4 regions of the Streptomyces sp. NPDC050147 genome follow, and region 3 is predicted to be linked to each of the others. Evidence: riboswitches for the same ligand, from Rfam matches in the RefSeq annotation. Region 3 holds a riboswitch; each other region holds the start of a gene.
The links. A riboswitch is a leader RNA that binds a small molecule or an ion and turns the genes downstream of it on or off. The one in region 3 is predicted to bind cyclic di-AMP.
Positions count from the first base shown of each region.

Region 1: linked by a shared signal. The riboswitch ahead of AB0I94_RS11445 (transglycosylase family protein) and the one ahead of AB0I94_RS20165 (C40 family peptidase) in region 3 are both predicted to bind cyclic di-AMP.
Region 2: linked by a shared signal. The riboswitch ahead of AB0I94_RS35275 (NlpC/P60 family protein) and the one ahead of AB0I94_RS20165 (C40 family peptidase) in region 3 are both predicted to bind cyclic di-AMP.
Region 4: linked by a shared signal. The riboswitch ahead of AB0I94_RS22120 (LysM peptidoglycan-binding domain-containing protein) and the one ahead of AB0I94_RS20165 (C40 family peptidase) in region 3 are both predicted to bind cyclic di-AMP.

Region 1 covers NZ_JBFALJ010000005.1:271,244-274,442, reverse strand. Annotated here, with positions in the region: gene eno (phosphopyruvate hydratase) at 1-483, opposite strand, end outside; gene AB0I94_RS11445 (transglycosylase family protein) at 721-1,440, opposite strand; cyclic di-AMP (ydaO/yuaA leader) riboswitch at 1,444-1,589, opposite strand; gene AB0I94_RS11440 (transglycosylase family protein) at 1,824-2,792, opposite strand; gene AB0I94_RS11435 (cytochrome P450) at 2,929-3,199, opposite strand, start outside.
Region 2 covers NZ_JBFALJ010000031.1:16,286-19,484, reverse strand. Annotated here, with positions in the region: gene pcrA (DNA helicase PcrA) at 1-1,628, opposite strand, end outside; cyclic di-AMP (ydaO/yuaA leader) riboswitch at 1,873-2,030, shown strand; gene AB0I94_RS35275 (NlpC/P60 family protein) at 2,038-3,199, shown strand, end outside.
Region 3 covers NZ_JBFALJ010000012.1:147,218-150,416, forward strand. Annotated here, with positions in the region: gene AB0I94_RS20155 (LysE family transporter) at 1-172, shown strand, start outside; gene AB0I94_RS20160 (DUF6328 family protein) at 150-692, opposite strand; gene AB0I94_RS20165 (C40 family peptidase) at 848-1,321, opposite strand; cyclic di-AMP (ydaO/yuaA leader) riboswitch at 1,325-1,516, opposite strand; gene AB0I94_RS20170 (hypothetical protein) at 1,853-2,161, opposite strand; gene AB0I94_RS20175 (ATP-dependent Clp protease proteolytic subunit) at 2,169-2,819, opposite strand; gene AB0I94_RS20180 (amidase) at 2,993-3,199, shown strand, end outside.
Region 4 covers NZ_JBFALJ010000014.1:70,987-74,185, forward strand. Annotated here, with positions in the region: gene AB0I94_RS22110 (peptidoglycan-binding protein) at 1-50, opposite strand, end outside; gene AB0I94_RS22115 (hypothetical protein) at 306-659, shown strand; cyclic di-AMP (ydaO/yuaA leader) riboswitch at 1,439-1,595, shown strand; gene AB0I94_RS22120 (LysM peptidoglycan-binding domain-containing protein) at 1,599-2,357, shown strand; gene AB0I94_RS22125 (hypothetical protein) at 2,522-3,199, shown strand, end outside.

The sequences.
Region 1 (3,199 bases), on a different contig from region 3:
GTCGACGTTCGAGTCGGCGTGCGACCCGCCGTTCAGGATGTTCATCATCGGAACGGGCAGCAGGTGCGCGTTCGGGCCGCCGAGGTAGCGGAAGAGCGGGAGGTCGGAGGCCTCCGACGCGGCGTGTGCGACGGCGAGCGAGACGCCGAGGATGGCGTTGGCGCCGAGCGAGCCCTTGTTGTCGGTGGCGTCGAGGTCGAACATCGCCTGGTCGATCAGGCGCTGCTCGGTCGCGTCGTACCCGACGAGCTCCGGGCCGATCTGCTCGATGACGGCGAGGACGGCCTTCTCCACGCCCTTGCCCATGTAACGGTTGGGGTCACCGTCACGGAGTTCGATGGCCTCGAAAGCACCGGTGGACGCACCGGACGGAACGGCGGCACGACCCGTGCTGCCGTCGTCGAGGCCGACCTCGACCTCGACCGTGGGGTTGCCTCGGGAGTCCAGGATTTCCCGGGCTACGACGACGTCGATGGACGGCACGAGCATCTCCTTCTGGGATGTGACGCGGGTACGCGAAACGTTGGCCTCGCGGACACGAGCCTAACCGGCTCCCGGACAAGAGCCAGCCGAGCGACCGCCCCGTGGACAAACCGAGAGCAAAATGTTTCCGAACGGAACAAAGAGTGGAAGGTCCGGGGCGAGGACCGAATGAACCCCGCCCCGGTGCGTACGGGGGATACGCGCACCGGGGCGGGGAGGGGGAGCACCCCGCCAGGACTAGCTCAGGTGGAGCTGCTGGCCCGGGTAGATCATGTCGGCGTTGTCGATGATGTCGCCGTTGAGCTTGTAGACCTTGTGCCAGCCGCCCTTGACGTCCTTGGCCTCGGCGATCTTGGAGAGGGTGTCACCCTTCTTGACCTTGTACTCGCCGTCGCCCTTCTTGACCGTCTTGCCGGTCGGCGTCTCGACGGTCTTCTTGGACTCGGCCTGCGGTGCGGCCTCGACCTTCGGGGCCGCCTTGGGGGCGGCCTGCTGCGGCTGCTCGGTCTGTGCGCTGGGCTTGCTCTGCGGCTGCTCCTGGGTCTGCTGCGGGGCGCTCTGCTGCGCACCGCCACCCTGGTTGGAAGCGCCCGAGAGGCCGACGCCGCAGCTCGGCCAGGCACCCTTGCCCTGACCCGCGAGGACCTTCTCGCCGATCTCGATCTGCTGGGCCTTGGAGGCCTTGTCGGCGGTGGGCGCGTACTTCGTGCCGCCGTACGCCGCCCAGGTGGACGACGAGAACTGCAGGCCGCCCGTGTAGCCGTTGCCGGTGTTGATGGACCAGTTGCCGCCCGACTCGCACTGGGCGACGGCGTCCCACTCGGAGTTCGTCGCGGCGGAGGCCGAACCGGCCGCCATCAGCGGAGCGGCGACAGCGACACCGGTGACACCGGCGAGCGTGACGACACGAGTGGCCTTGGACGGGCGGCGGTGCTTGCCCTTGCTGGAAAACAGCATGAGTGATCCCCTCACCGACGCCTGCGAGGTGAGCTGTCGGGTTCGGGCCAGTGAAGTTGCCCGGCCGCGCTTCTTGAGCGCGACTTAACCCCTAGCCGTTCCTGTCCGTCCGCCTCGCTCGCTCTCGCGATGCTCGGCTTTCAACGGACCGGCCCGGCGCAAACCTTGGGTCCCCCGCTCCTGCCTACGGCGCTTACGCGACGACTGTTCCCGAACGGCCGTTGGCAGGACTCGGCGTACCGACCGGCGGGGCCCGCTGTGGCGAGCGGTCACGACGTTAGGCATGCGATCCGCCTAATTTCAAAGACGATCAGGGCTTCTGAGACCCATCTCTCACTTGCGCCAATTGGGACATCGAGCGCAAAGCGACTCGCCAACTACCCTTACTTTTCGCCCAAATCGAGGCTCTGACCGGGAAGGATGAGGTCGGGGTCGGAGCCGACGGACTTCTCGTTCTCGGCGTACAGCTCGGTCCACCCGCCCTTCACATCCAGGTCGTCGGCGATGAGCGAGAGGTTGTCGCCGGAGCGGACCGTGTACGTCCCCTCGGAGACGTCATGCTCGCGCTCGTCGCCACGGGAGGCGTGTCGGCCCGAACCCTCGCGGGCGGAGCCTTCGGACGCCTCGTCGCCCGCGCCGCCGCCACGGTGGCGGCCTTCGCTCTCACCGGTGGAGGGCGAAGGGGTGGTCGAAGTGGCGTCCTCCGAGCGAGACTTGTCCGGGTCGTCCGACTTGGCCGAGTCACCGGACTCACCCGGGTCGCCCGACTTGCCCGGCTCGTCGTGATTCTTGTCTCGTGACTCGCCGTCGGCGTCCGGCTTTTCGGACGGCTTGGCGCTGTCCGAGGAGTCGGCCGTCTCGCCCGGCTCTGACGACTCGCTCGGCTCGCTCGGTTCGGACGACTCAGGCGACTCCGACGGCTCGTCAGAAGGAATCGTCGTGATCGGGGCACCCGGGTCGACGTCGGCGGCGGCGCCGTCCTGGGAGAGGCCGGCGGTCGGCGCGCAGCTCGGCCAGGCCTTGGGCCCCTGGTCGTCGAGGACCTTCTCGGCGACGGAGATCTGCTGGGAACGGCTCGCCTGGTCGGCGCTCGGCGCGAAGTCGAGGCCGCCGTACTCCTCCCAGGTCTGCTGCGAGAGCTGGAGACCGCCGTAGTAGCCGTTGCCGGCGTCCGCGCTCCAGGAACCACCGCTCTCGCACTCCGCGAGCTTGTCCCACGTGGCGGTGGACGCCGCGCTCGCGCTGGTGGCGCCGAGCAGCGGGATGGCGATGGCCGATCCCGCGACTCCTGCCGCGACGATCAGGGCCGGGGCCTGGCGGGGGCGTCGGTGACGACCATTGCCGGAGAGCATGCGGTTGCCTTTCGCGTGACTGGAGCGACGACTGCGGCACGGGATGCCGAGTCGTCGGTGAACGTAGCGGCAGTCGAACGCTTGTCACAAGTCGATGCAGCGGAGATCACGTGAAAGTCACAGTCTTGACGGCGCGTCAGCTGGACGTCGGTTCAGGCGGCTGATATTTGCTCCGCTGTGCGGGCGCGAACTCCACGGGGAGTGTACGGAGCCCCCGCATGATGAGCCCGCCGCGCCACCTCAAATCACCAGGTTCCGCCGCGAGTCGCAGGTCAGGGAGGCGCCGCAGAAGCGTCGCGAGGGCGGCCTGACCTTCGAGCCGGGCCAGCGGTGCGCCGAGACAGTAATGAATGCCATGGCCGTAGCCGAGGTGTTGGTTGTCGCGGCGGGAGAGGTCGAGCGTGTCC
Region 2 (3,199 bases), on a different contig from region 3:
ACGATGGTCCGCAGCTCCTCCATCAGAACGTTGAAACGCTTGACGGCGTTCGCCGAACGGGCCGCCATTCCGTACGCCTCGTCGACGCGCTTCAGTGCCTGCGGGAAGGAGATCTTCTCGCGCTGCGAGAGCGCGTCGATCATCGCCTCCGCGCGGTCGCCGATGCCCCTCTTGGGTACGTTCAGGATGCGCCGCAGCGGGACGGAGTCCTCCGGATTGGCGAGCACTCGCAGATACGCGAGGACGTCCCGGACCTCCTTGCGCTCGTAGAAGCGGACGCCGCCGACGACCTTGTAGGGCAGGCCGACGCGGATGAAGATCTCTTCGAAGACACGGGACTGCGCGTTCGTCCGGTAGAAGATCGCGACGTCGCCCGCCTTCGCGTCACCCGCGTCGGTGAGCCGGTCGATCTCGTCGGCGACGAACTGCGCCTCGTCGTGCTCGGTGTCGGCGACATAGCCGATGATGCCCGCGCCCGCGCCCGCGTTGGTCCACAGGTTCTTGGGGCGGCGGCTTTCGTTGCGCTCGATGACGGCGTTGGCCGCGGTCAGGATCGTCTGCGTGGAGCGGTAGTTCTGCTCGAGGAGGATCGTGGTCGCGTTCGGATAGTCCTCCTCGAACTGGAGGATGTTGCGGATCGTGGCGCCGCGGAAGGCGTAGATCGACTGGTCCGCGTCGCCCACGACACACAGCTCGGCGGGGTCGTCACCCTCGCCTCCGGAGGGCCCCACCAGCTCGCGGACCAGGGCGTACTGCGCGTGGTTGGTGTCCTGGTACTCGTCGACCATCACGTGGCGGAAGCGGCGGCGGTAGTGCTCGGCGACGTCCGGGAACGCGCGGAACATGTGGACCGTCGTCATGATCAGGTCGTCGAAGTCGAGGGCGTTCGCCTCGCGCAGCCGCGACTGGTACATCGCGTACGCCTGCGCGAGCGTCTTCTCGAAGCCGTCGGCGGCCTGGCCTGCGAAGGTCTCCTCGTCGATCAGCTCGTTCTTCAGGTTCGAGATCTTGGCGCTGAAGGACTTCGGCGGGAACTTCTTCGGGTCGATGTCCAGGTCGCGGCAGACCAGCGCCATGAGCCGCTTGGAGTCGGCGGCGTCGTAGATCGAGAAGGAGGAGGTGAAGCCCAGCTTCTTCGACTCGCGGCGCAGGATGCGGACGCACGCGCTGTGGAACGTCGACACCCACATCGCGTTGGCCCGCGGCCCGACGAGCTGCTCGACGCGCTCCTTCATCTCGCCCGCGGCCTTGTTGGTGAACGTGATCGCCAGGATCTGCCCCGGGTGCACGTGCCGCTCTGCCAGGAGATACGCGATGCGGTGCGTCAGGACGCGGGTCTTGCCGGAGCCCGCCCCCGCGACGATGAGCAGCGGGGAGTGCGCGTGCACGACAGCCGCGCGCTGGTTCTCGTTCAGCCCGTCGAGCAGGGCCGCCGGGTCGATCACGGGGCGCGGGGCGCCGCCGCGGTAGTGCGCCTCCCGGGGCACGGGCGCGTCGAACTTCCCGTCGAACAGATCATCCGGAACGGATTCCGGAGCACTGTCCTCGGGCGGCGGCGGGGACTCCTCCTCCGAAGCCCGCGAGGGCTGGAGGTCCGCCAGGAAGCTGTCATCAAAGAGGCTGCTCATCGCCTCCCGAGTCTAGGCGGCCCCACTGACAACCCGCTCCGGGTTCCGGCCACGTCACACCCGCCTACGCCACGCCCACGCCCTGCCACTCTCCGTCATAACACGGCGTGCCCGCGTCAAGAGCTTCGTAAAGTAACGAAAATGTATCGGGCATATCGAACATCAACCTTCACACGAGCCACACGAGTTGGCTAGCGTGCTCCGCGGGCCGCTCGTACTCCCACCGGCGAACCCCGCCGGGAACGGGTGGCCTCCGCCGAGTTCGATCTCCTCGGAGCCGGGGACCCACGATGAACTTGGGGTGAATCGGTCCCGTACGCGGTACGGGACCGTAGGGCAACCTTCCGGAACCACCCGCCCGAACCCGACAGCTAACCCGGTAGGCGGTCTACGGAAGGAGTCGCCTCCCTTGGCGTCGCACCGCAAGCCGCGGACCCGCATGGCCGGCCTACGCGCCGCTCCCGCCCTCGGCATCACGACGGCAGCCCTCACCTCCGTGGCTCTCCTGTCACAGAGCGCGCAAGCGGCACCGTCCGCACCCGAGAAGCCCAGCCTCGAAGAGGTGCAGAAGAAGGTCGACGACCTCTATCACCAGGCGGGCGTAGCCACCCAGAAGTACAACTCGGTCAAGGAGCGCACCGACAAGCAGCGCAAGAAGGTCGACACCCTTCTCGACGATGTGGCCAAGCGCACGGACAAGCTGAACGAGGCCCACCAACAGCTGGGCACGTTCGCCGCGGCCCAGTACCGCACCGGCGGCGTCTCGGAGACCGCCACGATGCTGCTCGCCGACGACCCGGAGGGGTACTTCGCCCAGAACCACCTGTCGGAACGGCTGACCGCGCGCCAGAAGAAGGCGGTCGACGACTACCAGACGCAACAGGCCTCGGCGACGAAGCAGCGCACGAAGGCCGCCAAGAGCCTGGAGACGCTGAGCGACTCACGGGACGATCTCAGGACGAGCAAGCAGACCGTCCAGAAGAAGCTGGGTCAGGCGCGCACGCTGCTCTCGGAGCTGACGGCCGAGGAGAAGGCACGGCTGGCGGCGATCGAGAAGAAGAAGGAAGAAGAGGCCAAGCGCAAGGCCGCCGAGCTGGCGCGCAAGCAGGAAGCCGAGGCGGAGGCCAAGCGCAAGGCGGCCGAGGAGGCCGCGGCCAAGGAACGCGAGAAGGAGAAGGAGACGACCCCGGACTCGGGCTCGGGTTCGGGCTCCGGCACCGACACGGGCGCAGGCTCTGGCTCTGGCTCTGGCTCTGGCGGCACGGACAGTGGTTACGCGACGAAGGCCGCGAAGGTGATCAACTTCGCCGAGGGTCAAATCGGCAAGCCGTACGTGTGGGGCGCCGCCGGCCCCGACTCCTACGACTGCTCCGGGCTCACCCAGGACGCCTGGAAGGCCGCGGGGATCTCCCTGCCGCGTACGACGTGGGACCAGGTGAAGGTCGGCACGACCGTGAAGACGGCCGACGCCAAGCCGGGCGACCTGGTCTTCTTCTACGACGACATCAGCCACGTGGGGATATACATCGGCGACGGCAAGATGATCCACGCCCCGAAGCCGGGCACGAACG
Region 3 (3,199 bases):
GTCGATCATCGTGGCCCTCGCCCTGGTGTGGTTCCCGGTCGTCGCGCTCCTTGTCGACCGGCTCGGGCGGTGGTTGCGCAAGCCGCGTACGGCCCGTGCGATCGAGGGGGGCACGGGCGTCGCGCTGAGCGTCCTCGGCCTGGTGCTCCTCACCGAGGCGCTGACGGCCTGACGTCGTCCGACGTGTCCGCATCTCCCTCGTCGCGCGCGCGGCGCACCAGAAGGGGAAGCAGCCCCCACAGGCCCGCGCACACCACCAGCGTGCCCGCCCCCGCGATGATCCCGCCGGTCCGGCCCACCGCCACGTCGACGACCAGGAGCACGGCGCTGGAGACCGCGAACACCAGGACCGTCAGACCGATGCCGGCGAGGCGGGACGACACGCGCACGATCAGTGGCTTGGCGTGCTGCTGGAAGAGCGACCTGTGCACGGCGGCCGGAGCGGTGAACAGCGCCGCGGCGAGCACGGCGAGCAGCAGCGTGGTCACGTAGGTGGTGCGCTGCATCGTGTCGAGGGAGGGAAAGCGCTCGGTGAAGGCGAGCGTCAGCAGGAAGGCGAAGAGGATCTGCACCCCGGCCTGCGTGACGCGCAGCTCCTGGAGAAGCTCCGCGAAGTTGCGGTCGGCGCGCTCGAAGCGCGTCTCGTTGCGCGGTGGGTCGTCCGAGGTGTGAGAGCTGTTGTTTTCGGCCATGGCGCACGAGTATCCGCGCCCACGCGCCCCACGCCTGGCGGGCGCGCCGACCAGAGGGCCGGGCGGGGGCCGCGCCGGGCCGGGCGGGCGGTGACGGCGGCCGTGAGGCCACCGCCACCGCTACCGCCGCCCGGCCGACCGCCGGTGACGGAAGATCAGCGCACCCTGCCGTACCAGACGCTCTTCGTCCAGATCTTCTCGAGCCGCACCACGGTGTTCGACTTGGGGGCGTGCCAGATGCGGCCCTTACCCGCGTAGATGCCGACGTGGTAGACGTTCCGGCCGGAGTGGAAGAAGACCAGGTCACCGCGGACTCGGTTGGACGCGGAGATGTGGCGGGTCTTGTTGTACTGCTGTCCGGCGGTGCGCGGCAGTTTCTTGCCCGCGCGCTTGAACGAGTACTGGGTCAGGCCCGAGCAGTCGAACCGGTTCGGTCCCGTCGCTCCGTAGCGGTACGGGGAGCCTTTCTTGGCGGCGGCGATCTTGAGCGCCTTCGTCCCGTGAGTGGCCGCCTCTGCCTCCGACGTGAGCCCTGGGGCCACGAGGGTGCCGCCTACGACGGCGAGCGTGAGGGCGGACACGGATCCGGCCCTGGTGAGCAGCGACGGGACATGATTCAGCGCGGTCATGCGCAACCCTTCGTCAACCGCCTGTGAAGGATGACCTGTCGGATTCGGGCTGGCGAAGTTGCCCGGCCGCTGTGTGCGGCTTCACCCCAAGGGCCGTCGTCCGGACTTTCCGGACCGACCCGTCATGCCTGGGTCCTCCACTCCTGCCGATGCACAGATGTCGACCGGTCATCCGGGCGGCGGCAGGATTTGGCGTCCGCTCGGACCGCCCCGCCGTGGTGGCGGGGGCTTGTCGTCGGAAGGGATCTTGACCCGTCAAGGGCACGAATTCCGAGTCGAAACGGTGTTTTGTGAGGCTCCTCACGCCTGAACCGTTCGGGTGGACAAGGTCGGATTCGGGGAGCGGAGAGGGCACCGGATGATCGTTCGACCAGCACCGGAACGAGTAATTCCGGCTCACGCGTACACAACTGACGCAACTGAAGACGTCTCAAAAAAGGACGGATGTCTACGCCGAACGAGGTAGCCCGTTTGGTTCGTTTGAGATCGGCCCCGGACACAACTGAGTTCGAGGGCCCGGGTGACGGGCGCTCAGGACGCCGACGGGGGCGGCACGGTGACCCGTCCTGTCCGCCGCTCCCCGTCGAGAACGCGCAGCGCACGGGCCAACGTCGGCGCGTGCACGGTGCTCTCGCCCCGCTGATGCATGAGCGTCAGCGCGTCCCGCAGGGCGGTCGCGCCGGCCACCAGGGCCTGGGCGGCACGCAGTCCGCCGTAGGTGTCCGAGGCGCGGCCGGGGTTGATCCGGCCCAGCAGGTCGACCACTTCGAGGTACCGGTCGATCAACTCGCCCTCGGCGCGGGTCAGAGCGGGCAGCGGGGGCAGTTCGGGCGGCAGCATCGGCGGTTCACCCCGCGTCCGGGGTGTGCGGGTTCGGAGTGCGCGAAGACGACTTGCGGCTGGCGATGACTCGGTCCACCAGGCCGTACTCAACTGCCTCGGCCGCGTCGAGGATCTTGTCCCGCTCGATGTCGGCCGCGACACGTTCGGCGCTCTGGCCCGTGTGTTGGACGAGCAGCTTCTCCAGCCGCGCGCGGGTGCGCAGGAGTTCGTCGGCCTGGATCGCCAGGTCGGAGGTCTGGCCCTGGATCGGCTCGGCGAGCGAGGGCTGGTGGATCAGCACGCGGGCGCCGGGCAGCGCGGACCGCTTGCCGGGGGTGCCGGCGGCCAGCAGGACGGCGGCCGACGACGCGGCCTGTCCCAGGCAGGTCGTCGCCACGTCGCAGGTGACGAACTGGATCGTGTCGTAGATCGCGGTCATCGCGCTGAACGAGCCGCCCGGGGAGTTGATGTAGAGCGAGATGTCGCGATCGGGCGCCAGGTATTCGAGGTGCATGAACTGCGCCATCACGTCGTTGGCCGACGTGTCGTCGATCGGCGTCCCCAGAAAGACGATGCGCTCCTCGAGCAGCTTCGAGTACGGGTCCAGCGTCCGCTGCCCCGTGCTGGAGCGTTCGGTGAACTCGGGCAGGACATAACGGGCGATCGGTCGGTTCATGGCGCGTCTCTCCTCTGCCGGGGTCGGCTGCTCCCCAAGACTTCCTGTAAAAAATGTACAGGACGTACGTAGCGTTGTGGCGAGGGTTCTGGTGCGGAACGGATGACCGGCGCGGCGGCGTGGGCATACTCCGCCTCGTCGCGATCTCCGCCGCCCCGAGCCGAAGGTGTCGCATGAGCCCCGAAACGCACCGATCCGCCGAAGCCGCGGACGCTCACCCATTCCCCCCGCCCCCCGAGCTCGTCCACCTCACCGCCCGCGAACTCGCCGTCAGGATCCGCACCCGCGAGGTGTCCGCGCGCGAGGTCGTCCGGGCGCACCTGGACCGGATCGAGCAGGTCAACGGACCCGTGAACGCGGTGGTGACGCTCGTGGCGGAA
Region 4 (3,199 bases), on a different contig from region 3:
TCGAGACCGAGGTTGACCACCGCCTGCGTGGTGGCGCCTGACGTACTCACCGTTGCCGCCCTCGGCGCCTCCGCCGGAGTCGCCGCGAACCCGTTTCCCGTTGCCGCAAGGCTGGCGCCTACCACGCCGGCAACCAGAGCAAGACGGACGAGTGGTCTGGCCGACAGTTTCATGTACATATGCAACTCCCCGTTGACGCATCGCATGCGGCCCGAGCACGACTTTCGTGGCGTGTGACGAGCCCTTCTCTTCATCGGCAGACGGTAGGAAAGATATGGGGCCGTTGGCATGAGTATGGGTACTCAATGGGTAACCCCGGTCTCTGCCAACAGGCGTGTGACAGAGGCGAGTTCGGCGGCGCCGTCGAACTGCTCCACCTCGGCCTGCCCGGCCGGTTCGGCCGCCGCGCGCAGACGCTGCTCACCCCGGACCCGGCCTCCGACCTCAATCGACTGCACCGCAGATGGAACGGTCTGCCAGCCCGCCGCACCAACGGGCGAACACGTCGGCCGCGCTCGTCGACGCCCAAAGACGGCAGCGCCGCACAGCTGCACCTGACGGCAGTCGGCCGGCCATTTCGCCGCCCGCGCCCGGCACAACTGAGCCGTCGTCACGTACGACAGCCTGCCCTGGTCGTCCGCGCGTACGTCGTGAAGTGAACTCCGGCGGTATGCGCCGCCTCGCTACCTCCCTGGTTGCAACCAGAGGCCCCCCTGGCTGACGCCCGCTAAGCCCGGCCCGCCGTAGGTTCCATCAATGCGGCGCGCTCCAGAGGGCGCCGCAACGGCAGCTTCTGGGGAAAGTTCTACGACCACAAGATCGACGGGAAGTACGTCCTGCTCCAGGCCAAGTGGAAGGGGCAGGCCTGGACGACCATTCGTACCGCCGCGAATGACGAAGGCTTCAAGGGCAATTACAGCAAGCTCAACGGATCGAATCGGGCCTCAGGATGCGGCTCCCTCACAAGGAGCCGCATCCAGGGTTCGCCAACTGGGCCACGGATTCAGGGCCGTTGTGGGAATTGCCGCCCAAGTCCCCACACGAGAACCGCCTCCCACCGTCACACACAAGGCCACCATGACCAGCAAACCACTTAGACAACATAGGCCATATGCCCCTTTTGACGCACAAAGAACGCCCTCGCGTTATGTCCGAATTGAGGATTAAGGCCACTTCTGCACCCAGTTGGGATTGCGCTTCAGTGGAATGAGTCACACCCGACTGCGCGACCGCTCAAGAGCCGCTCGGCGCATTTTCGTTTCACGCAAAGAAAGTTGAGGCTATTTGATCAATGGGGCCAAGGGATTTCGATCACTAGAATCGCCCCCGCGCATTCCCCCCATCGAATTCCGCCCTTGTTCTGTCCGGGCTTTCTCGCCTAACCTCACCGTCAATCCGGATGGAACGCCGAATCCTGCCGCTGTCCGGAAACCCTTCCCGTACTCACTCACTTACGCACGGCAGGAGCGGGGGAACCAGGTAAGCCGCCGTTCCGGACTCCGGAACGGCTCGGGGTGAAGTCACATTCGCAGTGTGACCGGACATCTCCCGTCCGAACCCGACAGCTCACCTCGTAGGCGACGGAGAGGAAATTCGTCATGCCTGCAAAGGGAAAGCACCGCCGTCCCAAGTCCAGCTCGTTCCGCCGGGGCATCGCCGCGGCGGGCACGGGCGGCGCCGTGCTCGTCCTCCCGGTGATCGGCGCGACCTCGGCCGGCGCCGCGCAGCCCGCGGCGGCCGCCAAGCCCGCCGCCCCCAAGACCTACGTCATCGCCGAGGGCGACTCGCTCTCCAAGATCGCCCGAGAGCACTCCGTCAGCGGCGGCTGGAAGAAGCTGTACGAGGACAACCGCAGCGTGCTGGGTGACAACCCGAGACTGATCCACCCCGGTCTCAAGCTCACCATCGGGCAGAAGGCCCCGGCCAAGCCCGCGGAGGATGCGACCGCCTCCAAGGCGTCCGACGAGCGCGCGGACCGCTCCAAGCGCACGAACACCGCCGCCGAGCCCGCCGCCGCACCGGCGAAGAAGACGTACACCAACAACCTCGACGGCTGGATCAAGGAGTCGCTCGACGTCATGGCCCAGCACGGCATCCCCGGCACCTACGAGGGCATCCACCGCAACGTGATGCGCGAGTCCTCCGGCAACCCGCTGGCCATCAACAACTGGGACGTCAACGCCGCCGCAGGGACCCCGTCCAAGGGGCTCCTGCAGGTCATCGCCCCCACCTTCGACGCCTACCACGTGCCCGGCACCTCGCTGGACAGCTACGACCCGGTCGCCAACATCACCGCCGCCTGCAACTACGCGGCCGACCGGTACGGCTCGATCGACAACGTGAACGGCCCCTACTAGGAGCCCCCTCTCGACCGCCCCGAGCCCCGGCACGCACTGCGTCCGGGGCTCAGGCGCGAGCCTGTCCGGGGCTCAGGCGCGGGCCGTAGATTGGCATGCACCCGTCTATTCACAGACGGGTGCATGCCAATAAGGTGAGCGACCTTCGCGTTCTGGGAGGTCTCATGAACGGTCTCCGTGCGGTCATCATCGGTCTTGTCGTCGCGTGTGCAGCAGCCGTGTCGCCCGTCACGGCCGGGTCGCCGGCCGCGGCCGTGCCGCCTGCCGATGCCGGTACGCCGAGCGTGACGCCAAGGTGGTCGGCGCTGCCGGTGCCCGCGGCTGCCCCTCCGGTGACCGTGTCCGATCTCGCCGCCCGCGGGGCGGGCGACGCCTGGGCGACCGGGTACGAGCACACCGCCGACTGGGTGCGGCCGATGCTCTACCGGTGGGACGGCGCGGCGTGGAGCCGGGACACCACCTTCCCCGGCGCCGATGAGTCGGGCTGGCTCGGCAAGGTGCGGTTCGTCGGCAAGGAGGCGTGGATCTTCCACAACCGCGCCGGGACGGGAGAGATCCTGCGCCGGTCGGCGGGAGGGTGGATCACCGTCCCGCTGCCGCAGACCCTGTGGACCTATCAGGACTTCGCCGCGGTACCGGGCGCCGCGTGGGTGGTCGGTGAGGACGACACCGGGCCGAAGGTGTTGCACTACGACGGTTCCGACTGGACCACACAGCCCACCCCGGACGGTGTTCTGTACGTGATGGGCATCACCGCGCGTTCGGCCACCGACGCCTGGGCCTGGGCGGACACCACCAGCGGGACCACCGTCCTGCGCTGGGACGGCACGGCATGGCGGGAC